3 linked regions of the Pelobacter seleniigenes DSM 18267 genome follow. Each later gene encodes a partner of the first gene's protein in a complex. Links are inferred from orthologs where the notes say so. Each region holds a gene or a part of one and is shown in the gene's direction. Other genes may lie near its edges.

Evidence for each region.
Region 2: secY (region 1) and secG share a complex: the UniProt entries of both Escherichia coli proteins name them as parts of the sec protein translocase complex. The link is inferred for Pelobacter seleniigenes DSM 18267 from one-to-one orthologs.
Region 3: the proteins of secY (region 1) and secA are in contact, whole or in part, in a crystal structure (PDB 3DIN), measured with the Thermotoga maritima proteins. The link is inferred for Pelobacter seleniigenes DSM 18267 from one-to-one orthologs. Residues at the interface, in WP_004081795.1 of Thermotoga maritima: Glu108, Gly109, Glu110, Glu111, Ala236, Glu237, Arg238, Arg239, Ile240, Thr241, Ile242, Gln243, Tyr244, Ala245, Arg246, Arg247, Val248, Thr249, Gly250, Arg251, Arg252, Val253, Tyr254, Gly256, Ala257, Ser258, Thr259, Tyr260, Leu261, Pro262; in WP_004082002.1 of Thermotoga maritima: Glu261, Ala262, Arg263, Lys300, Ala301, Arg302, Thr303, Ile304, Ile305, Leu323, Tyr324, Asp325, Pro326, Val329, Ser330, Tyr333, Ile336, Lys340, Phe345, Val349, Glu363, Phe364, Tyr374, Ser375, Gly376, Gly377, Glu393, Ile395, Thr482, Ser483.

Annotation. Positions count from the first base shown.
Region 1 is NZ_JOMG01000002.1:65,861-73,476, reverse strand. What follows is about bases 2,947-5,834. They hold secY (preprotein translocase subunit SecY), read left to right. Parts: upstream 2,947-3,706; coding sequence 3,707-4,963; downstream 4,964-5,834. Other genes in these bases: map (type I methionyl aminopeptidase), read left to right, coding at 5,622-5,834; N909_RS0102895 (adenylate kinase), read left to right, coding at 4,973-5,620; rplO (50S ribosomal protein L15), read left to right, coding at 3,213-3,653; rpmD (50S ribosomal protein L30), read left to right, coding at 3,012-3,191; rpsE (30S ribosomal protein S5), read left to right, coding at 2,947-2,984. Also shown: rplX (50S ribosomal protein L24), read left to right, coding at 20-349; rplE (50S ribosomal protein L5), read left to right, coding at 366-905; N909_RS25155 (type Z 30S ribosomal protein S14), read left to right, coding at 928-1,113; rpsH (30S ribosomal protein S8), read left to right, coding at 1,135-1,533; rplF (50S ribosomal protein L6), read left to right, coding at 1,557-2,093; rplR (50S ribosomal protein L18), read left to right, coding at 2,119-2,481; more of rpsE, read left to right, coding at 2,493-2,946; more of map, read left to right, coding at 5,835-6,368; rpmJ (50S ribosomal protein L36), read left to right, coding at 6,422-6,535; rpsM (30S ribosomal protein S13), read left to right, coding at 6,553-6,921; rpsK (30S ribosomal protein S11), read left to right, coding at 6,933-7,328; rpsD (30S ribosomal protein S4), read left to right, coding at 7,347-7,616. UniProt on the Escherichia coli protein: The central subunit of the protein translocation channel SecYEG. Consists of two halves formed by TMs 1-5 and 6-10.
Region 2 is NZ_JOMG01000005.1:368,058-375,522, reverse strand. What follows is about bases 3,095-5,831. They hold secG (preprotein translocase subunit SecG), read left to right. Parts: upstream 3,095-4,165; coding sequence 4,166-4,498; downstream 4,499-5,831. Other genes in these bases: N909_RS0122920 (DUF4388 domain-containing protein), read left to right, coding at 5,156-5,831; glgP (alpha-glucan family phosphorylase), read left to right, coding at 3,095-4,063. Outside these bases: N909_RS24990 (PAS domain S-box protein), read right to left, coding at 1-2,205; more of glgP, read left to right, coding at 2,348-3,094; more of N909_RS0122920, read left to right, coding at 5,832-6,970; N909_RS0122915 (type IV pilus twitching motility protein PilT), read left to right, coding at 6,980-7,465. UniProt on the Escherichia coli protein: Subunit of the protein translocation channel SecYEG. Overexpression of some hybrid proteins has been thought to jam the protein secretion apparatus resulting in cell death; while this may be true it also results in FtsH-mediated degradation of SecY.
Region 3 is NZ_JOMG01000004.1:271,256-279,224, forward strand. What follows is about bases 2,642-5,882. They hold secA (preprotein translocase subunit SecA), read left to right. Parts: upstream 2,642-2,991; coding sequence 2,992-5,682; downstream 5,683-5,882. Other genes in these bases: N909_RS26080 (M23 family metallopeptidase), read left to right, coding at 2,642-2,707; N909_RS0118175 (response regulator), read left to right, coding at 5,711-5,882. In the rest of the region: DNA repair protein RecN, read left to right, coding at 1-917; N909_RS0118155 (N-acetyltransferase), read left to right, coding at 944-1,399; N909_RS0118160 (hypothetical protein), read left to right, coding at 1,454-1,837; more of N909_RS26080, read left to right, coding at 1,841-2,641; more of N909_RS0118175, read left to right, coding at 5,883-7,426; bifunctional glutamate N-acetyltransferase/amino-acid acetyltransferase ArgJ, read left to right, coding at 7,419-7,969. UniProt on the Escherichia coli protein: Required for protein export, interacts with the SecYEG preprotein conducting channel.

The DNA of each region.
Region 1 (7,616 bases):
CTGTTGGAGAAAATAAGCAATGGCTAGTATCAAAGTACATGTCAAAAAAGATGACATGGTGAAAATTATTGCTGGTAAGGAGCGCGGTAAAACCGGTAAGGTTCTGCGGGTTTTCCCAGCCAAAGGACGTGTTGTCGTTGAGAACCTCAACGTGGTGAAACGACACACCCGCCCTAATCAGCTCAATCCCGAGGGTGGTATCGTCGAGAAAGAGGCGGCAATCAGCATGTCCAATGTCATGTTGATCTGCGGTTCTTGTAACGAGGCGACTCGTACCGGCGTCAAAACTCTTGAGGACGGTAGCAAGACTCGTTATTGCAAAAAATGTAACGCGAGCGTTGATAAATAAGTAAACGGAGATTTCAATGGCCAGGTTAAAAGAGGCATATATTCAGGAGCAGATTCCTGCCCTGATGAAGGAATTCCAATACCGTAACGTAATGGAAGTTCCCAAAATAGAGAAGGTCGTTCTGAATATGGGTCTCGGTGAGGCCATTCAGAATCCCAAGCTGCTCGAATCCGCAGTTGAAGAGCTGGAACGGATTTCCGGCCAAAAACCGGTGGTGACCAAATCCAAAAAGTCGATCGCCGGATTCAAGCTGCGTGAAAACATGTCTATCGGTGCCTGTGTAACGTTGCGGCACGATCGGGCATGGGAATTCATTGATCGCTTGGTCAATGTTGCGCTGCCTCGGGTTCGCGATTTTAAGGGCGTTTCTCCCAAAGCGTTTGACGGCCGGGGTAATTATACCCTTGGTATCCGCGAGCAGTTGATCTTTCCTGAGATTGACCTCGATAAGATCGCCAAGGTTTCCGGGTTGAACGTTACGATTGTAACAACGGCAAAAACCGACGAAGAGGGCCGTGCATTGCTGGCCGGTCTCGGTATGCCGTTCAGAAAATAGAGCTTTAAGAGCGGAGGATGATGTGGCGAAGAAATCAATGATTGCCAAAGCTAAACGGCCCCAAAAGTTCGCGGTTCGTACATACAATCGCTGTCCGATTTGTGGTCGTCCGCGCGCTTATTATCGTAAGTTTGATATGTGCAGAATTTGTTTAAGGAAACTGGCCTCCGAAGGGAAAGTCCCCGGGGTTGTCAAGTCCAGCTGGTAACAGCGAGAAGGAGTACCATTCATGTCGATGACTGATCCAATGGCGGACATGTTGACCCGCATCCGTAATGCCGGTATGGCGTCCCATGCGAAAGTTGATGTTCCCTCCAGCAACGTCAAAGCTGCAGTCGCTGCAGTTTTGAAAGATCTTGGCTTTATAAAAAACTTTAAAATCGTAACTGACGGTAAGCAAGGGCTGCTGCGTATTTATCTGAAATACGATGACAACCAGTCTCCCGTCATTCACGAGATCAAGCGGGTGTCTACACCAGGTTGTCGGGTTTATGTCGGCAAAGAGGATATCCCCCGGATCAAGAACGGTCTCGGTGCTTCGATTCTCTCGACCTCCAAAGGCGTTCTTGACGATGTGTCAGCACGCAAGGCACAGGTTGGCGGCGAAGTTATCTGCAGCGTTTGGTAACAGAAGATCGAGGAGTTTCAAAAATGTCACGTATCGGTAAATTGCCAATAGCTATACCAGCAGGTGTCAAAGTTGCACTTGATGGAAATACCATGACCGTCACCGGGCCCAAAGGGGCACTGACCCAAGAGTTGCATGCGCGGATGACCATCGCCGTTGAAACGGAACAGATTATCGTCTCACGCCCGACTGAGGAAAAATCTGATTGTGCTCTGCATGGCCTGACCCGTTCCCTGATCAATAACATGGTGGTCGGTGTGACGGTTGGATTTCAGAAAAAGCTTGAAATCAACGGGGTCGGTTATCGTGCTGAAATCAGCGGAAACACATTGACCCTTTCACTCGGTTATTCCCACCCGGTTGTCTACGAATTGCCTGAGGGGATTTCGGTAGAGGTGGAAAAACAAACCAAGTTGTCGGTAAATGGTATCGATAAGCAGCTTGTCGGATCCGCTGCGGCGAAGATCCGCTCATTCCGTGCTCCGGAACCGTACAAGGGCAAAGGAATCAAGTATGCTGACGAGAAGATTTTGCGTAAAGCTGGTAAGGCCGGCAAGTAATTAGATTGATATAAGGAGCATAACTGTGAACGTTTCCCAAAAAAGACGTGTTGCCAGGCTCAAGCGTCAGGCGCGGGTTAGAAGAAAAATTCGTGGGACCACTGAATGCCCCCGGCTCTCTGTCTTCCGCAGTACCAAGCATATTTACGCCCAGATTATCGAAGATACAACCGGCAGAACTTTGGTTGCGGCTTCATCAGTCGGCAAAGATGTGGACTTGAATAACGGCGGTAATGTAGAGGCGGCTAAGGCAGTCGGGAGTGCTATCGCTCAAAAAGCACTTGCCCAGAATATCACCCAAGTTGTTTTCGACCGTAACGGTTTCCTGTATCAGGGGCGCGTTCAGGCGCTGGCTGATGCTGCACGGGAAGCCGGATTGAAGCTGTAGAGGAGAAGGTAGTGCTGCGCATTGATCCCAATGAACTGGAATTGACCGATAGAGTCATTCATATCAACCGTAATGCCAAAGTTGTCAAAGGTGGCCGGCGCTTCAGCTTTTCTGCACTGGTTGTTGTCGGTGACGGAGAAGGGCATGTCGGTTACGGACTTGGTAAAGCCAAGGAAGTTCCTGAAGCCATCAGAAAGGGCGTTGAACAGGCTAAAAAAAGCCTGATCAAGGTGCCAATTCAGGATGGGCGGACCATTCCTTACGATGTTATCGGTAAGTACGGAGCAGGTAAGGTTCTGCTCAAACCTGCTTCCGCAGGTACCGGTGTGATCGCCGGCGGTGCTGTCCGGCCTATCCTGGAGTCGGTCGGGATTGGTAACATTCTGACCAAATGTCTCGGCTCCAACAACCCGCATAACGTTGTCAAAGCGACAATGAATGCGCTCAAGATGCTTAAAAGCCCGGATGAGGTTCTTGCTCGTCGCGGTCTTGTCAAAGAATAAGGGTCGCAGACCCAGGAGGATGTCATAATGGCTGCGGAAGTAAAAGTTACCCTGAAGAAAAGCCCGATCGGACGAAAAGAGTATTTCGCCAAGGTTCTGAAAGGTCTGGGCCTTAAGCGCCTGCATCAAACTGTCACTTTGCAGGACACTCCGGAGATTCGGGGTATGATCCGTAAAGTTGAGCATATGGTTGCAGTCGAAGACTGAAAACAATATAGAGGATAAATGATGGATCTCAGTAATCTGAAACCGGCACCCGGTTCGACTAAAAATAGGAAGCGCATCGGTCGTGGCCCCGGCTCTGGAACCGGAAAAACTTCCGGTAAAGGCCATAAGGGACAAAACGCCCGCAGCGGTGGTGGCGTAAAACCAGGATTCGAGGGTGGTCAGATGCCACTGCAGAGACGGACCCCGAAGCGTGGGTTTACCTCTGTCAATAAGAAGGTCTATAACCTGGTTAATCTGCGGGACCTTGAGGTTTTTGAAGCTGGTACTGTGGTTGATCTCGAGCAATACGGCAATGCTGGCTTGATTTCAAACCCCAAAGACGGAATCAAAATCCTTGCTGATGGGGAATTGTCCAAAGCATTGACTGTTCAGGCTCATAAATTCAGCAAGTCTGCTGCAGAGAAAATTGAGTCAGCAGGCGGCAAAGCCGAGGTAATCTAAACATGTCGACCCTGCAGAATATACTGGCAATTCCAGAACTGCGGCGCAGAATTATGTTCACACTGACAATGCTGGCTGTCTACAGGGTTGGATGTCATGTCCCGACGCCCGGCATTGATGCCCACGTACTGGCCAAATTTTTCGAAGGTACCGATGGTACCCTGTTAGGGTTGGTCAGTGCTTTCACCGGCGGTGCATTGAAACAGATGGCTGTGTTCGCACTTGGGATCATGCCATATATTAGTGCGTCGATTATTCTTCAATTACTGACGGTGGTTTTTGAACCGATCGAAAAGCTGTCAAAAGAAGGTGAGCAGGGCCGGAAAAAAATTACCGAATATACACGTTACGGCACCATCCTCCTGGCTATTATCCAGGGTATCGGTATCGCTACCGGGTTGCAGTCCATGTCCGGACCGGCGGGTGAGCCGGTTGTCCCCCATCCGGGAATCGGGTTTATCCTGATGACGGTTATTACTCTGACAGCAGGTACCGCTTTTATTATGTGGCTTGGTGAGCAGATTACCGAGCGGGGCATCGGTAACGGTATTTCCCTGATTATCTTTGCCGGTATTGTTGCCGGAATGCCGTCGGCGATCGTCAACTCAATCCGGTTGGTTGAAACCGGCGCGATGACGGTGACAGTTATTGTGTTTATCCTCGCCTTGATGCTGGTGACCGTGGCCGCAATCGTGTACATGGAAAGAGCGCAACGGCGGGTGCCGATCCATTACGCCAAGCGCGTCGTGGGCATGCGCAATATGGGGGGGCAGGCCAGTCACCTGCCACTGAAGATTAACATGAGCGGGGTTATTCCGCCTATCTTCGCCAGTTCAATCATGATGTTCCCGGCCACCATCGCCAACTTTGTCAATGTACCCTGGGTGAAGACGGCGTCGACTTTTTTATCGCCGGGCCACCTGGTTTACAATGTTTTTTATGTTGCTTTTATTTTCTTCTTTTGCTACTTCTACACGGCTATAACTTTCAACCCCGTGAATGTCGCTGAGAATGTTAAAAATCAAGGTGGCTTTGTGCCGGGGATTCGTCCCGGGAAGGAAACCGCAAACTATCTGGATACGGTTCTCGGGCGCCTGACTTTTGCCGGTGCGATTTATGTAGCGGTGGTCTGTGTTCTGCCGACTATCTTGATCAGTCAGTTGAATGTCCCTTTCTTCTTCGGTGGGACGTCGCTGCTGATTGTTGTCGGGGTCGGTATGGATACGGCATCGCAAATTGAGGCCCATTTGATCTCCCGCTCCTATGAGGGGTTCATGAAGGGGGTTACACTCAAGGGCCGGCACGGTTAGGAGGGGATGATGAATATGATATTGCTCGGCCCTCCGGGTGCCGGAAAAGGAACTCAGGCCTTTTTTTTGGTGGAAAGCTATGCGATCCCGCAGATCTCTACCGGGGATATGCTACGCGCTGCTGTTCAGGCTGCGTCGCCCATGGGCGTCAAAGCCAAGGCCTGTATGGATGCTGGTGAATTGGTGTCCGACGATGTTGTGATCGGAATCGTTCGTGAGCGTCTGCAGCAGGCTGACTGTGATAACGGTTTTATTCTTGATGGTTTTCCCAGGACTTTGCCGCAGGCCGATGCATTACAGGATGTGCTGAAGGACCTTGGTAAAGAGCTTGAAGCTGTGGTTTCGTTGCGGGTCGATACTGACGCCCTGGTTGAGCGTTTGGCCGGGCGGCGCAGTTGTCCGCAGTGTGGAAAAGGGTTTCATCTGAAATTCGATCCGCCAAGGGAAGACGGAACCTGTAGTGCTTGCGGTGGCGAGCTGGTGCAGCGGGATGACGATAAGGAAGAGACCATTCGTAAACGAATGGAGGTTTATCATCGTCAGACTGCTCCGCTGGAAGATTATTATTCCCAACGCGGAGTGCTGATCGCTGTTGACGGGATGGCTGAGATTCAAGCTGTTCGCGCCGAGATAAAAGCAGCATTACAGGCAGGTTGAATTGATAGTCGTTAAGTCACGCACTGAAATTGCCAAAATGCGCAAAGCCGGGAAGATGGTTGCTGAAATTCTTGAGCTGATGCGTGACATGATCAAGCCTGGGATCAGCTCTCTTGAACTTGATCAACTGGCTGAGAAAAAATGCAAGGAATGGAAGGCACGACCTGCATTCAAGGGGTACGGCGGCTTTCCTTTTACTGTTTGTGCGTCACCTAATGACCGTGTTGTCCATGGCTTCCCCAATAGTCAACCCCTTGAAGAAGGCGATATTATCAGTATCGATTTCGGGTTGGTGGTAGACGGTTTTTATGGTGATTCAGCAATGACGGTTCCGGTTGGGAAGATCGACTCGCGGACCGAGCGATTGCTCGCAACTACAAAAGATTCTTTGTTTTGTGGTATCGAGGCAGCTCAGGTCGGCGGTTATTTGTCCGATATTTCCCACGCTGTGCAGGAACGGGTCGAAAGTGACGGCTTCAGCGTAGTTCGTGAATTTGTCGGTCATGGCATCGGGCGTGATTTGCACGAGGATCCACAAATTCCAAACTATGGTGCTCCGCGACGAGGGCCTAAGTTGAAAGCGGGGATGACCTTTGCCATTGAACCGATGGTGAATGTAGGTTTACCAGGCGTTAGGGTTCTGGAAGACGGGTGGACAGCGGTAACCGTTGATGGTCAGTTCTCCGCCCATTTTGAACATACTATTGCAATTACAGACAACGGGCCTGAAATTTTAACTCAAGTTTGATTTGAGTTAGGTGGGTGGCCGATTAGATCATTTGGATAGAAAAGGATCTCAAAATGAAGGTTAGAGCTTCGGTAAAGAAGATCTGTGATAAGTGTAAGGTTATAAAACGTAAAGGCGTTATCCGGATCATCTGCGAGAATCCCAAACACAAGCAAAGACAGGGATAAGGCCCTAGGAGGAAAAATTGGCACGTATTGCTGGAGTCGATTTGCCGCGCAACAAGCGTATTGAAGTAGCCATGACGTATATCTACGGGATTGGCCGCACTACGTCTAAAGAAATTCTTTCTCAGGCTGGGGTTGATTTAGATGCCCGTACTGATGATTTGACTGAGGCGGAGCTGGCGAAGATTCGTGAGATTATAGACAAAGATTGTCATGTCGAAGGGGACCTGCGTCGTGAAATCTCGATGAACGTCAAGAGGCTGATGGATCTTGGTTGTTACCGCGGTCTGCGTCACCGTCGTGGGCTGCCTGTTCGCGGGCAGAATACCAAAAACAATTCACGGACTCGCAAGGGACCTAAGAAGACCGTTGCCGGTAAGAAAAAATAAGCGGAGTTGTCATGGCTAAATCGGGTAAAAAAGTCGTACGCAAGAAGGTTGAAAAGAAAAACATTGCCAAAGGTGTTGTGCATATTCAATCGACCTTTAACAATACAATCGTGACTATCTGCGATCCTATGGGCAATGTCGTAGCCTGGTCCACTTCCGGAGCTAAAGGGTTCAAGGGGTCGCGGAAAAGCACACCGTTTGCCGCCCAGATGGCCGCCGAAGAGGCAGCAACCAAGGCTATGGAACATGGTATGCGTTCTGTTGAGGCATATGTCAAAGGACCGGGTAGCGGTCGTGAATCAGCTCTGCGGGCACTTTCTTTAGCTGGTTTGACAGTGACTATGATCAAGGATGTCACTCCCATTCCACATAACGGTTGTCGTCCGCCCAAGCGCCGTCGCGTTTAAGCAACAAGGAGGAAAAAGTTGTCTAGGTATTCTGGTCCCGTATGCCGTCAGTGCAGAAGAGAAAACGCCAAACTGTTCCTGAAAGGGGATAGGTGTTTTACTGATAAATGTGCGATCGAACGCAGGAATTACGCGCCCGGCCAACACGGCCAGCGGCGTTCAAAAGTATCCGACTACGGTACTCAGCTGCGTGAAAAACAAAAAGTCAAACGGACTTACGGACTGCAGGAAAAACAGTTCCGGTTGTATTTCGCCAAGGCTGACCGTATGAGAGGGGTGACCGGTGAG
Region 2 (7,465 bases), on another replicon or contig:
TTTGATGCCGGGCATAACAACATCGGACAGAACCAGGGCGAGCCTTTCTCTCTCTTTATCGAGAATTGCCAGGGCTGATTCGGCGCAATCACTGTCGATAACCTCATACCCCACTGCGGACAGGATGCTGTGGGTCGATTCGCGCACCAACGGATCATCCTCAACCAGCAGGATGGTTTCCTTTCCACCCGGTAATTGGCCATGCTGATGAACCGGTTGCAGATAAACCTCCCGGTCGGTCAAGGGCAGATAAATCTTGAAGCAGGTTCCCTCATCTTTGCTGCTTTCAGCCAGGATATAACCTTTGTGCTGTTTGACAATGCCCCAGGCCATGGCCAGTCCAAGCCCAGTCCCCTTGCCTGTATCCTTGGTCGTAAAAAACGGATCAAAAATTTTCTGCTGTAAATCTTTAGGAATTCCAATGCCGTTGTCCATGACGCTGACCAGGGCGTAGAGTCCCGGCTCGCCATAGCCGTAGACATCGCAGAAGGCGGAATCAATTTCAGCAATTTCGGTCTTGATAGTCAGTATCCCGCCGTCCGGCATTGCGTCACGAGCATTGGTCGCCAGGTTCAGCAACACCTGCTCGAGTTGAGAAGCGTCCGCCAGGACAACCATTCTGTCTTGTCCAAGAGTCAGAACATGTTGAATTCTTTCTCCAATGACCTGACCAAAAAGATCATGCACTTTGAGAATCAGTTGATTAAGATCGACCGGGGTGGATGGTTCGGATTTTTTACGGCTGTATGCCAGCAGACCATGGGTTAACTTGGAACCGCGCTCTGCGGCCTGGCCAATTTTGCTGATTTTTGAGAGCAGCTTGTCATGATCCGCATACTGTGCTTTGAGCAACCCAACGTAACCCGAAATAACGGTCAGAATATTGTTGAAATCATGGGCAATACCGCCGGTGAGAGTGCCGATCGCTTCCATGCGTTGCGACTGCTGCAGCTGCTTTTCCAAGGTTTTCCTGCGGGAGATGTCAATAAAGGTGACCACGCCGCCGACCAGCTGCTGCTCATGGAACATCGGGTGTCCCCAATATTCGACCGGAATCCTGGACCCGTCGTTACGGTAAAAAAAGCCATCCTCGCTACTGATTTTCTTGCCTTTGACGATGGCCGCAATAAACGGACATTGGACCGGCTGCTCAGCCAATGAATCTCTTTTGCCCGGGGGCTGAATCAGTTTCCAGAAACATTGGCCGACGAGATCGGCCTCTTCATTATGGCCAAGTAACAGTAGCGTTGACGGGTTGCAAAAGGCCACCTTCCCTTCCAGGTCTATCCCAACGATCGCTTCCGCTGTGGAATTGAACAGGGTCCGCAGCATTTCTTCACTATGGGACAATTCCCGGACATAGTGGAGGCGTTCACATTCCGACGCGGCCCGTGAGGCAATAATTGACAGTAACTCCTCGACATGGGCGACCTGCTGCAATGGTTCTTTGGAATATGCGCAGACAGCGCCCAGAATCCGTCCATCGTGTGCCCGCATAGGAAATCCGATGAAACAGGCATTCCCGCACAGCTGAGAAGCGTCTAACGAGGGAAAAAGCAGTCCGGCGTCCCGCGGATAAAAACAGAATTGCCCTTGGAGAAGCTCCGAAAATGGTGAATCGAAAATCGACAGCTGGGAAGGAGTCTGCCATGTCCCGGCAAAATAACTCGCCCTGATCTGTAATTGATTATCATTGAAAACGCCGATACAGGCGCCATCGACATTGAGCCAAAGGCAGAGATTTTTAACAATTTCCTCAAGGCATTCCTGCCCGGTCAGGCCGACCGTACTCCGCACCAGGGCTTTAATGGAATCTTCGTATTTGTTCCTCAGACTGACATCGCGAGCAACAGCCAAATAAACCATTTTGCCATGCAGACTGGCTTGGCGACAACTGATCTCCACATGAGCCCAGGATCCGTCTTTGCCTAGCAGGTCGGTTCGGAAAATTGCCTCTCCTGCGGCCTGTAGTTCATTTAGAATCTGCACAAAAGCATTGCCGTCTTCAAGAGCAGTTCTGTCGATATCAAATGGGCTGAGACGACACAGCTCCTCCTCGTCATAGCCAAGAATGCTGCGTGCCGACCGATTCATTTCGAGATACCTGCCCGGGGTTCCATCCGGCAGACATTCGCAAATCAAAACCAGGTCGGATAATTCCTGGAACAATTGATAATATTGTTGCTCGTTGTCATTGATTGCCATTGAATCCAGTCCGAAAAAAAGAAGGGAAGTATTTGAGTATTTTCGAAGCTGACCGCCTATCAAATTAATACATCTGCCTGTAGATGCAAACACATTTGTTAAACTTTATAGATCAATGCACTGCTGCCCGGGAGAACCTGTCATGGATGCATGTAAATTTTATATTCAGGATCAGCGTATCGCTTATTTTTCCATGGAGATCGGCCTGAGCGCTGAAATTCCAACCTATAGCGGTGGGCTTGGCGTGCTGGCCGGGGATACGATCAAGAGCGCAGCCGATCTGAAGATACCCATGGTCGCGGTAACCCTGCTGTATCGAAAAGGCTATTTCCTGCAGCAATTCGACACCACTGGCTGGCAGCAAGAGTCGGATATCGAATGGTTTCCTGAAAATCACATGGAACTATTGCCACAAAAAGCCATGATTACGATCGAAAATCGCGATGTTAAATTACAGGCTTGGCTGTATCGCGTGAAAAGTCCTACCGGCGGCGAAGTTCCGGTGCTGTTTCTGGATACCGATATTCCCGGGAACGACGACCGGGATCGGGCCATTACCGATCATCTCTACGGCGGTGATAAAACCATGCGCTTAAAACAGGAGATCGTGCTCGGAATCGGTGGCGCGCGGATCTTGAGAACCCTCAATTTTTCCATCAAAAAATATCATATGAACGAAGGGCATGCGAGTCTGCTCACAGTGGAGCTGCTAAATAGCGCCAGAATGCCCCTGGATCAATCTTTTCTCGAAAACGGGAGCCCTGTAGCGGTCCAACAGATTATCAATCAATGCGTCTTTACCACCCACACTCCGGTTCCGGCCGGGCATGATCGGTTTGATTACGCACTGGTCGAAAAACTCATGCCGCCGGAATTCAGCCTCGAGATGTTGAAAGAGCATTCAGACGATAATGAATTGAATATGACGCTACTGGCCATGAATCTGAGTAAATTCATCAATGGTGTCGCCAAACGCCACGGCGAGATTTCTCAACGCCTGTTTCCAGGGTTCAAAATTCATGCGATCACCAACGGCATTCATCCTTTTACCTGGTGCTCCCCTTTTTTCGTCAACCTGTTCGATGAGTATCTGCCGGGCTGGGCTAACGAACCAGAATTATTGGTCCGGGTCGACCATATCCCAGACCATGAAATCTGGGACGCCCACTGTGGCTCAAAGGCGCTATTCTTTCAGTATATCCGTGAAAAAACCGGAATTGACCTCAATCTGGATCAATTGACCATAGGCTTTGCCAGACGGGCTGCAACCTATAAACGCGGCGACCTGATTTTTAAAAACCTGGACCGGTTGCTAGACATCGGCACAGGTAAATTGCAACTGGTTTTTGGCGGCAAAGCCCATCCCCGGGATAACGAAGGGAAGCAGGTCATTCGCAATATTATTCAGCACGCCGAAAAAATGCGCGGTAAGATGACCCTGGTTTATCTGGAAAACTACAATATGGAAATTGCCGGGCAGTTCATCCCCGGCGTGGATCTCTGGCTCAACAACCCCATGCGTCCCCTTGAGGCATCAGGAACCAGCGGCATGAAGGCGGCACTTAATGGCGTGCCCAACTTCAGTGTCCTGGACGGTTGGTGGATCGAAGGACATATGGAAGGAATCACCGGTTGGGCCATCGGGCCGCCGCCGGAAACGGTCGGGGTTGAAGATAATCGAGTGGATGAAGACCTGGAAGACATGTATTCCAAACTCGAGCAAAAAATCATCCCGCTTTTTTACCAGGATCGGGCGGGCTGGATTGCGGTAATGAAAAACGCAATCAGTAAAAATGCTTACTACTTCAACACCCACGTCATGATGCGTCGCTATGTCACCGAGGCCTATATTCACTAACGGAAGCCAAAAAGACAAAAGTTTGAAGAAAATTAACTTTTCATAGCACTACAACTGTGATAATTTTCGGCGGTTCAAAATAAAACAACAAGGAGACATTGCATGACAACAGTTTTGATTGGCCTGCATATTATCGTATCAATTGCCTTGATCGTTATCGTGCTACTGCAAATGGGTAAAGGAGCGCAGGCAGGCGCTTCGTTCGGCGCAGGTGGAAGCCAAGCCATGTTCGGTTCCACAAGCGGGAACTTCATGAGTAAAATCACTGCCGGTGCTGCCATTATCTTTATGCTGACCAGTCTGTCGCTGGCCTATTTTTATGGCTCCGCATCCTCTCAGACGGTTATGCCGAGCTCGGTTGCCGCACCAGTACAGACTCCGGCAGCTCCTGCAACTCCGGTTGCGCCGACCCCGGTTGCCCCGGAAAAAAAATAATTAAATTCTCTATTGACAGTTGGAAGGACGTTCAGTATATATACTTCCCGCTTGCCGAAGTGGTGGAACTGGTAGACACGCCATCTTGAGGGGGTGGTGACCAATTGGTCGTGCGAGTTCGAGTCTCGCCTTCGGCACCAAAGTTAGCCCTCAAAAATCCCTGCAGAATTTATCTTCTGCAGGGATTTTTTGTATTCAGCCTCTGCTGCCCCCCCTATCCCTGATGCTTAAACATCCCATCCATTCCCGGGCGCCCACCGTGGACATTTCATCCATATTCTGTCCCTATTGAGTGATCAACGTACTTCTTTACACAACTGTTATGTTGATTGTTTTAATTAACAATTGGGAACATTTTTAGATAATACTTGAAACTTTTAACTATTTTGAGTTTAATATATTTTAACTTTATTGAAGTGTAGTTACGGGGGGATGTCGACAGTTCATGAATCGCTAGCTAGTTTTCATCCGGAAACGGCCCTTTTCGTTGTGGCGGTGTCAATCTACGGGTTTTCTTGTGCGGCGTAAAGGACTACGCCTCCGCGCAACCCCTTGATTTCCTTGCCACAACGAAAATTTGCTTGTTTCCAATCTGAAAACATAGCCGTTGCCATCCGGAGTTTCCGGACGCCAACTAGCTAATTAAAGAGGTATCGTATGCCACTGACCGGTGAACTGGAACAACTGCCGATAGTTGATGTTATTCAATTGATCCACTCCACCAGAAAATCGGGGACTCTGAATGTTTATAGCCGCAAGGGCGAAGGGCAACTGGTTTTTCGTGATGGTTATATCATTTGTGCAACCCATTCAAGTGATGATCTGAAAATCGGTAAAATCCTCGTCGAAAGTAAGATCATCAACGAGAGCGACCTTAAAAGAGCTCTGATCAGTCAAAAACTGGCCGGCGAATATCGTAAGCCGCTGATTGCGACCCTGCACGATCATTGCGGCCTGTCCAAGGATTCGGCTTACAAGGCCCTTGAGACCCTGATTGAAATGACTGTCGTGGAAATGGTCAGCTGGAGTCGTGGGGTTTTTACACTGGATACGGAGACGGTTCTCATCAACGATGAGTATCAATATCTCCCCACTCACCTGCAGGACGTCAGCCTGGACACTCAAATGGTGCTGATGGACGCTCTGCGGATTTTTGATGAGAAGGTTCATGCCGGGGAGATCAAATTAATAGACGAAGGCGAAGACCTGGAGGGGTCTACTCCAATTGGGGTTGTTGAGGAAGAACAGCCAGAGTATACCAGCGAGGACGTTGTCGTTTCCGAGGATATTCTGGGTCTTGCCGATCTCGATAAAATCGAACGGAAAAAACCATCCACATTTCAGGTTCTGGAAGCGTTCGATCCGGCGGATATTCACCGTCAGGTCATTGCCCGCACCCTGCCAACTGTTTCGGAAAGTTTTTCTGATGCCATGGTCGACTTTCTGACCCGCGTCTCCTTGCCCCTGCCGGACGAACCACTGGCCCTTCATCCGGCGGTCAGATCGCAGGCGGTCATTCTTTACAGCGATGACGAGTTCTTGCGCCATGCGATTATGACGGTTTGCAAACGCGAAGGTATCCTGGCCTTTGCCCCCGAGGACGAGGAAGATTTGGAGCGGGTTGTTGACCGAACCCTGAAAAAAATCCTTGAACCGATTGTGGTGTTCGGCTGCCCTAACCCGGCGGCAGAACATTTTACCAAGCAGGGGCTGATGGAACTGCGCTCGCGCATGATGCTGCAGCATCCGGATATCTCATTGATTCAACTGGCTAGTCCGGGCGATTATTCTTTTTCACTGGAATCATTGAATGATGGAATGAGGGCGGTTTTCCCTTACCCAGACCCTTCACAGCAAAATGATGCACCGGTAGTGGATACCATCCAATTTCTCAATTCGTTCAGCACCTATATCCGCAGCTGCTTCAATGAAGAACGGCGTCTGCAATTCTCCAAGTTGCGCAACTGCCTGTCCAGCCTGCGCCTGCTTAAAAAAGCACCGGATATTTCCTTGTTGCTGTTGCAGTTTGTCGGCGAATTCTTTGCCCGCAGCCTGACGCTGATTGTTGATCGTGATGCGCTGATTGCTGAACGCAGTATCGGGATTATCAGTGATCTTGCTACGGGCCCTGCCCCGCCCATGAAAACCAGGATTCCGATTCGGAAAAAATCGCTTTTTCAACAGGTCATCAGCAGCGGGGAGAGTTTTTTTGGCAGTTCGGATGACGACATGCTGGGGGATCTGCTTTATCCTGAGATCGGCGTCCCTGCCGACCCGACTATTCTGCTTTTGCCATTGAAAAGCAATGATCGAATCATTACAGTTACCTATGCAGATTTTGGCCATCAGAAAGCCAAAGATATTTCGCTGGATTTTCTGGAATTCTTTGCCGGTCAGGCGGGAATCTCGATGGAAAACGCATTATTCAGAAAGCAGCTAAAGAATTCTGCATTGCCTGATGTTGTTCATTAAGGAGTCCGCATGGATATCAAAACCCTCAACCAGATTCTGGAAATCGCGTTTGCAAAACGCGTCTCCGACATCCACTTTGAGGTTGACAATCCGCCTTTCTTTCGCGCCCATGGCCAGCTTTTGCGCTCCAAACTGCCCGATCTGAAGCCGCAGGACACTGAGTTCATCGCGGCCACCATCATGGCGAAAAATAAACGCAAGTTGCCCGAAGATTTTTCCGAGTTTGATGCCTCTTATGCCTTGGCTAACAGTGGTGGACGGTTTCGGGTCAGTATCTTTCGACAAAGAGGGAATATCGGCATTGTCATGCGGGTTATCCCCCCTGAAATAGGCACGTTTCAGGATCTGAAACTGCCTGGGGTCCTGGCCGAGATCGTCAAGGCTCCCAACGGACTGGTGCTGGTAACCGGACCAACCGGCAACGGTAAATCCACGACCTTGGCATCGATGATCAATCATATTAACGAAAAATATGCCTATAACATCATCACCATC
Region 3 (7,969 bases), on another replicon or contig:
CGTTGCGGGATATTGATCCGGCTTTCGTCCCTGTCCTGGAGTCCTTGAACGGGAGTCTCTATGCCTTGGAGGACGTTGCCGGTGTCCTCAGGGATTATGCCGATAAACTAGATTTTGAGCCCTCCCGCCAGGAACAGGTCGAGGAGCGTCTGGCACTGCTGAAGGGGTTGAAACGGAAATATGCGCCGACGGTTGAGGCGTTGATCGAGTTTCGTGATCGTATCGGCCAGGAGTATGACCGTCTCAACCGCTCGGAAGAAGAGCGCCGGGAACTAACCGAGCAATTGCAACAACAGGAAATCAAAGTTCGTCAGGCGGGCGAGGCCCTGTCCCTGCGCCGCAAGACAGCCGCGGACAGGTTGGCGCGGGAGGTTGAGCGTGAGTTGGCCGAACTGGCGATGCCCAACGCAAAGTTCAGCATGCGTTTTGACGCGCTTGCCGAGCCCGGGTCGGATGGGCTGGAAAAGGGAGAATTCTTTCTTGCCGCCAATCCAGGTGAAGCAGCCCAGCCGTTGGCCAAAGTTGCCTCGGGCGGGGAATTGTCGCGGATCATGCTGGCGCTCAGACGAAGTGCTCCGGAAGGAGATAGTGTCGGCACTCTGATTTTCGATGAGGTCGATGCCGGCATCGGCGGAGAAGCGGCGACTGCCGTCGGCGAGAAGATCAGCCGGCTTGGGCACGATCTGCAGGTGCTCTGTGTGACCCACCTGCCACAGGTCGCTGCTTTTGCCGATCAGCATTACCAGGTGCTGAAAAAATCGGATGCAAAGCGCACGACAACCGAACTGCAGTTGCTCGGTGCAGATGCCCGAGTGGCGGAAATGGCCCGGATGCTGGCTGGCGCCCAGGTCGGTGAACAGACCCTCAACCATGCCCGCGAACTGATCAGCCGATCACGTGCGCTGGTCGAACAATGACCAAGTTGAATGTGGAGATAGAATAGATGATCCGCCATGCTCGGATACCGGATGCCCGTGCCATCCATCAGTTGCTGTTGGCTTTTGCCAAAGATGGTCAGTTGCTGGGCCGGTCTTTGGCCGATATTTACGATGCGATCCGGGATTTTTACGTTTTTGAACAGGATGGCCAGCTTCTTGGTACCGGGGCTCTGGCCATCTGTTGGGAAGACCTGGCTGAAATTCGTTCCCTGGCCGTGGTGCAGGGACGACAAGGCCAGGGGATCGGCCGGAAGATTGTCGAAGCCTGTCTGGCTGAAGCCGCCGACCTTGGTTTGAAAAGAGTTTTCGCCCTGACCTATCAGCCTGAGTTTTTCAAGCGGATGGGGTTTGCTGACATCGAAAAATCCGAATTGCCGCAGAAGGTTTGGGGGGATTGTATCAAGTGCGTAAAATTCCCGGATTGCGATGAATATGCGCTGGCGATAAATCTATTGGATTAGCAGCGCTTTTATGTTATTAGTTGTTTGTAATTTTTAAGCAGGAGCCATTATTCGGTGTTTGAAGAGCCTTTTAAAAAGTGCGGCAGCTGTGGTGTCAGTTGGCCGACAAGGGTCGCTTTTGTCAGTGATCCCCAGGTTCTTCTGGTGGGTTACCAGCCGAATTTTGTTTTTTTGGAAAAGGGTCTGTTCCTGTTTAACCATACCTGCGAAAGCACCCTCTCCATCAATGTGGCGGCTTTTTCCGACCTCTATGACGGCCCCATGTTTGTGGAGAAAAGAACCGGTCAGCCGGGCTGTCCCGGCTACTGTCTGCACCGCACTGAACTGCGACCCTGTCCGGAACAATGTGAATGTGCCTATGTCAGGCATGTTCTCGACTACCTGCAGCATGTCCCGAAGCTAGCCGCTCCGGGAGTGGTCGAGGGAGAAATGGAATAGGTTTTGGCGAAGCGCTTTTCTGTCATACTGCTGTCCGAGGACGGTACTCAACTGAAGCACCTGCACGTGCGCAAGGGCCTGTTCTCCTGCGGTGTCGGTTTTGCTGTGGTTGCGCTCGGGCTGCTGGGTTTTTTCGCCTATAACTACTTCACCGCCACCATCGACCGGGCGGAGCTGTTTCGCCTGCGGGCGGAAAACAGTGAACAGCGCCAGAACCTGCAGCGTCTTGTCGTTGATCTTAACGAACTGCATGCCGATCTGGACAACCTCGCCACAACCGAGGCGCGGGTGCGTCAGCTGGCCAGCCTTGACGCCGAACCGGAGGGGCTTCCCGTTGCTGTCGGTGGTTTGCCGGATGCTGACCAGGTCGAAAGCGTGAGCGATATTCAACGGCAGATCAACAAGCTGCAGATAGAAATTGAACTGCGGCGGCAGAGTCAGGAAGATGCCCGCAATCTGCTCAACGATGAGGTCTCCCTCAGCCGGGCAACCCCCGAAGGCTGGCCGGCCAAAGGCTGGCTGACCTCCTATTTCGGTAAACGCAAATCACCTTTCACCGGGCGGATGGCCATGCACGAAGGACTCGATATCGCGGCTAACGTCGGTACACCGGTCTTTGCAACCGCCGACGGTGTGGTGGCCCGGGTGGCTTATACGCCGGGCTACGGCAAAATTCTGGTGATTGATCACGGCTACGGGTATCAAACCATTTTTGGCCATAATTCCAAAATCCTGGTCAAAGCCGGGCAACGAATCAAGCGTGGAGAGAAGGTCTCTCTGGTCGGCAATACCGGGCGGTCCACCGGACCCCACCTGCACTACGAATTGCGTTTGAACGGAATCCCCATTGATCCGCGTCAGACCCTCTGACTTCGGTCTGCGGCTCGGCAGTGACCGGTCCGCTCTTCCTTCGCGCAGTTCTTTTCTCATATCGGCTCAGCAGGCTGCCTGCAACGCCTGATAATCTAAGCGTTTTAGCATTTCATTAATACTTGTGAGCCCTTCTTCCACTGTGATACTATGCCGTCCGGTGTGCTGTTATCGGCCGCATTGTGTTTGTCCGGATACCCCGAATGAATACCGCTCGTCTTGTTAACCAAAGCTGATTCATGGAGAGCTGGCTGTCTCCAGGAATTTCGGAGTTTTATAAAGCAATGATTGGTAGTCTTGTAAAGAAAATTGTCGGCAGTAAAAACGAGAGAGACCTGAAAAAACTACAGCCCGCAGTGCAGAAGATTAACGACCTGGAAGCGGATTTTGAAAAACTCAGTGATGCAGAGCTGCAAGCTAAGACAGAACATTTTCGTGGTCGACTGACCGCGGGAGAAACCCTTGATGATTTGCTCCCGGAAGCTTTTGCCGTGGTGCGCGAAGCCAGTAAGCGGGTGCTCGGTCTGCGTCATTTCGATGTCCAGTTGATCGGCGGGATGGTTCTGAATTCCGGCAAAATAGCCGAGATGAAAACCGGTGAGGGAAAGACCCTGATGGCCACCTTGCCCATTTACCTGAACGCCCTCAGTGGCAAAGGGGTGCATGTCGTCACGGTCAACGATTACCTGGCCAAGCGTGACGCCGAATGGATGGGCAATGTCTACCGTTTTCTCGGCCTGACGGTCGACTGCGTGGTCCACGGCTTGTCGGACAGTCAGCGCAAATTGGCCTATGCCGCGGATATCACCTACGGGACCAACAACGAATTCGGGTTTGATTATCTGCGCGACAACATGAAGTTTGACCTGGCCGAATATGTTCAGCGCGACCTGCATTATGCGATTGTCGATGAGGTCGACTCGATCCTGATCGATGAAGCCAGGACTCCGTTGATTATTTCGGGGCCGAGCGAAGCCTCCAGTGAGCTTTATTTCACCGTCGACAGGATCATTCCGAAGCTGGAAAAAGGTGAAGTCATCGAGGAGCGCGACGGGAAAATCGGCCAGACCGTCAAACACTATACCGGTGATTACACGGTCGATGAAAAAGCCAAGTCATCGTCCCTGACCGAAGAGGGGGTCAGTAAGGTCGAAAAGCTGCTCAATGTGAGCAATCTCTACGAACCGCGCAATATCGAACTGCTACACCATGTTAATCAGGCTCTCAAGGCCCACGCCCTGTTCAAAAAAGACGTCGATTACGTCGTCAAAGACGGCGAAGTCCAGATCGTCGATGAATTCACCGGGCGGCTGATGCCGGGCCGGCGCTGGAGTGACGGCCTCCACCAGGCCGTTGAAGCCAAAGAAGGGGTCAAGATCGCCAGCGAAAATCAGACCCTGGCCACGATTACCTTCCAGAATTACTTCCGCATGTACGACAAACTGGCCGGCATGACCGGTACTGCGGAGACCGAAGCGACCGAATTCCGGGAAATCTACGGGCTCGACGTGGTTGTCATCCCGACCAACCGACCGATGCAGCGCCAGGACAATGCTGATGTTATCTACAAAACCGAGAAGGAAAAATTCCTTGCGGTTATCGAGGACATCATCGAATGCCATAAGCAGGGGCAGCCGGTCCTGGTCGGCACCATCAGCATCGATAAGTCCGAGGTGCTGTCGGCCCTGCTCAAAAAACGGGGCGTCCCCCATAACGTGCTGAACGCCAAGCAGCACGAAAGAGAAGCGTTTATCGTCGCCCAGGCCGGGCGCAAGGGATCGGTGACCATTGCCACCAACATGGCCGGCCGGGGAACCGATATCGTCCTCGGCGGCAACCCGGAGATGATGGCCCGTAGCGAAGCGGCTGCAGCGGAAGATCCCGAAGCGCGTTTTGTCGAGTTGCTGCCGGAATACCAGCAACGCTGCAAACAGGAGAAAGAAGATGTTCTGGCCGCCGGGGGGCTCTACATCCTCGGGACCGAGCGGCATGAATCACGGCGTATCGACAATCAGTTAAGAGGGCGTTCCGGTCGGCAGGGGGATCCGGGCAAGAGCCGTTTTTATCTGAGTCTGGAAGATGACCTGCTGCGGATTTTCGGTTCCCAGCGGGTGGCCTTTGTGATGGATAAACTGAAAATTCCCGAAGGCGAACCTATTGAACATGGAATCATCAGCAAGGCGATCGAAAATGCGCAGAAGAAAGTCGAAGGGCATAACTTCGATATTCGTAAGCACCTGATCGAATATGATGATGTCATGAATAAGCAGCGCGAAGTCATCTATACCCAGCGTCGGGAAGTCCTGGCCGGCGAAGATCTGCACGGGACTTACCATGGGATTATCGATGAAACGGTTGAAGACATGATCGCGTCCTTCTGTCCTGAGAAAACTCCGGGATCGGAATGGGACTGGAAACGGTTGACTGAAGACTTCATTAATCAGTTCAATTTCATGCCCGATTTCAGTGCTATCGATCGTACTACCTGTCGTCACGAAGAGTTGGATGCTTCTTTCAAGGAGCAGGCCAGGAGGCGCCTGCAGGAAAAGGAAGAGGACTTTACCCCGCCGGTGATGCTGCAACTGATGCGGATTCTGCTGCTACAAACCATCGATTCGCAGTGGAAAGACCATCTGCTGTCCATTGATCATCTCAAAGAGGGGATCGGCCTGCGCGGTTATGGCCAGAAAAATCCCAAAGAAGAATACAAGCGTGAAGCCTATGGTCTGTTCATGGAGATGATGGGGCGGGTACGGGCCGAAGTCCTGCAGAAAATGTTCAGAATCCAGCTGGCCAGAGAAGAAGATGTGGAGCAGATGGAAGCCGAACAGAAGCGCCAGAAAATTTCCCTGAATAAGGTTGGCGGTGAGGAACAGAGCAAAAAACCGACCGTACGTGATGAGGACAAGGTCGGCAGGAACGATCCTTGCCCCTGTGGGAGCGGTAAAAAATATAAAAAGTGTTGTGGGCGTTGATTTTTTGGTTTGAATCGAGATGGAGGCAATGACGGAAATTCATGAGCAAAAAAAACCGGCCATTCTGCTGATTGATGATGTTCCGTTGATCCTGGATCTGCTGGAAGATATTCTGGAGAGTCTGGAATATCCGATTTTGCGCCTTGAAACAGGCCTTCCGGCAATGCAGGTCCTGGACCGGGAAGATATTGCCCTGGTTTTTTGCGATGTTTCCCTGCCTGATATCAGCGGGGTGGATGTCTTGCGGATGATCAAGCAGCACACGCCGGAAATCCAGGTCGTGATGATTTCCGGGCAGCAGGATTTTAATGTCGCCCGGCAGGTGTTGCGTGAACGCGCTCTGGATTATCTGGTCAAGCCGTTTGATCATACCGAAGTTCTGACTGTGGCGCGGCAGGGGCTGGCTTCTTATTATCAGGCTGTTCATCAGGAGCAGGTCCGGATTGAGGCCCAGCGGCGCATGGCCGATCTGGTGCTCCTGAAAAAGGTCGGTGAAACAGCGAGTTCCGGTAACGATTTGCAGGAACTGTTTGACCAGATCCTCGACTCGATTGTCCATTCCGCTGAAGTCGAAGTTGCTTCTTTGATGTTGCTTCAGAATGACGGTTGTCTGCATATTGCTTCGTCCTGCGGTATCCCCGATCAGATTGTCAATACCACCCGGGTCGCCTCCGGGGAAGGCGTCTCCGGGCACGTGCTGGCCACCGGGGAGCCGGTGTTGCTGACCAATATTGATCAGGACAGCCGCTTTGTCAGCATGTCCGGCGGGAAAAAGTACAAAAACCAATCGCTGCTTTCGGTGCCGATCTATGTCCGGGAAGAACTGGTCGGGGTCATCAATGTCAATAACAAGAAATCCGGACAGCCGTTTGATCTCGAAGACCAGAACCTGCTGGTGGCGATTGCCAACCAGGTTGCCCTGGCCATGGAAAACTTTGAGCTGATCAACAGTCTGCGCCAACAGGCGCTGGTGCTTGAGCGTACCAATGCCGATCTGGTCAGGATGAACCGGGCCAGAACTCGTCTGGTCTGTAACCTGTCTCACGAGCTGAAAACTCCCCTCACTTCAATCATGGGTTATATCGACCTGACCCTGTCATTTTTCAATAAACTTGGTGAAGCGGAGATCAGGGACAATCTGAGTCAGGTTCAAGATGAGGGGAAACGCCTGGAACGGTTGATTACCGGGATGCTGCGACTGTTTTCCATTGAGTCTGAACGGGAAATCTGGCGCTGGAAATCCTTTGGAGTTCCCTGGCCCATTGCCGATGCCTTCCAGTTGTACCGGGCCAAAATGAATGAACGTGGTCTGCTGACGGAAATCGATATCGAAGACGATCTGCCGGAGATCTACGGGGACCAGGAAAAGTTCAGTATGGCGTTCAACTGCTTGATTGATAACGCTGTCAAGTTCAACCGTGACGGTGGGAAAGTCAGTGTAAAAGCGGCGGCGCGAACTTTTGAGGATCTTGAATATGTCTGTCTGCAGGTTTTCAACGAGGGGCAGGCCGTGCCGTTGGATGCCCATGAGACGATTTTCAGTTCCTACACCCAGCTTGGCGATATCGATACGGAAAAGCCCCACGGGGTAGGGATCGGCCTGGCGCTGGTCAAAGTTGTCGTCGACCGCATGCTGGGGGATATCTATCTGGAAGAAGTGGCCGGGGAGGGGACCTGTTTTGGGCTCCTGCTGCCGACTGAGCAAACTTATAATATACGGAAAGAAAAGGTTGACAATGAGTGATATCGATATCCCGACCGGATTCAGGTTTGCGGGAATTGCTAGTGGCATCAAAAAAGCGGGCAAACTGGATCTTGCGCTGATCGTATCTGATCAACCGGCCACCTGTGCCGGCGTTTTTACCCGCAATAAAGTCGTGGCCGCGCCGGTGTTGTTGACCCGGCCGAAAGTTGCCGCAGGGCAATGTCAGGCGATACTGGTCAATAGCGGTAATGCCAACGCCTGCACCGGGGCTCCGGGCGAAGAGGTGGCCAGGACCACGGCCGGCCTGGTGGCCGCGGCAATGAATATTTCCGAAGATTTGGTTGCGCTGGCTTCAACCGGGGTCATCGGTGTGCCGTTGCCGATCGAGCCTTTTCAGCAGGGGCTTCCTGCGTTGGTTGGTGCACTGAAAAATGATCAGCCCGAAGTGGTCGCCAAAGCGATTATGACCACCGATGCGTTCAGTAAAATGGCTTCTGCAAAACAGGACGCCCCGGAATACCGGCTTCTCGGCATGGCCAAAGGGGCCGGGATGATCCACCCGAACATGGCGACCATGCTCGG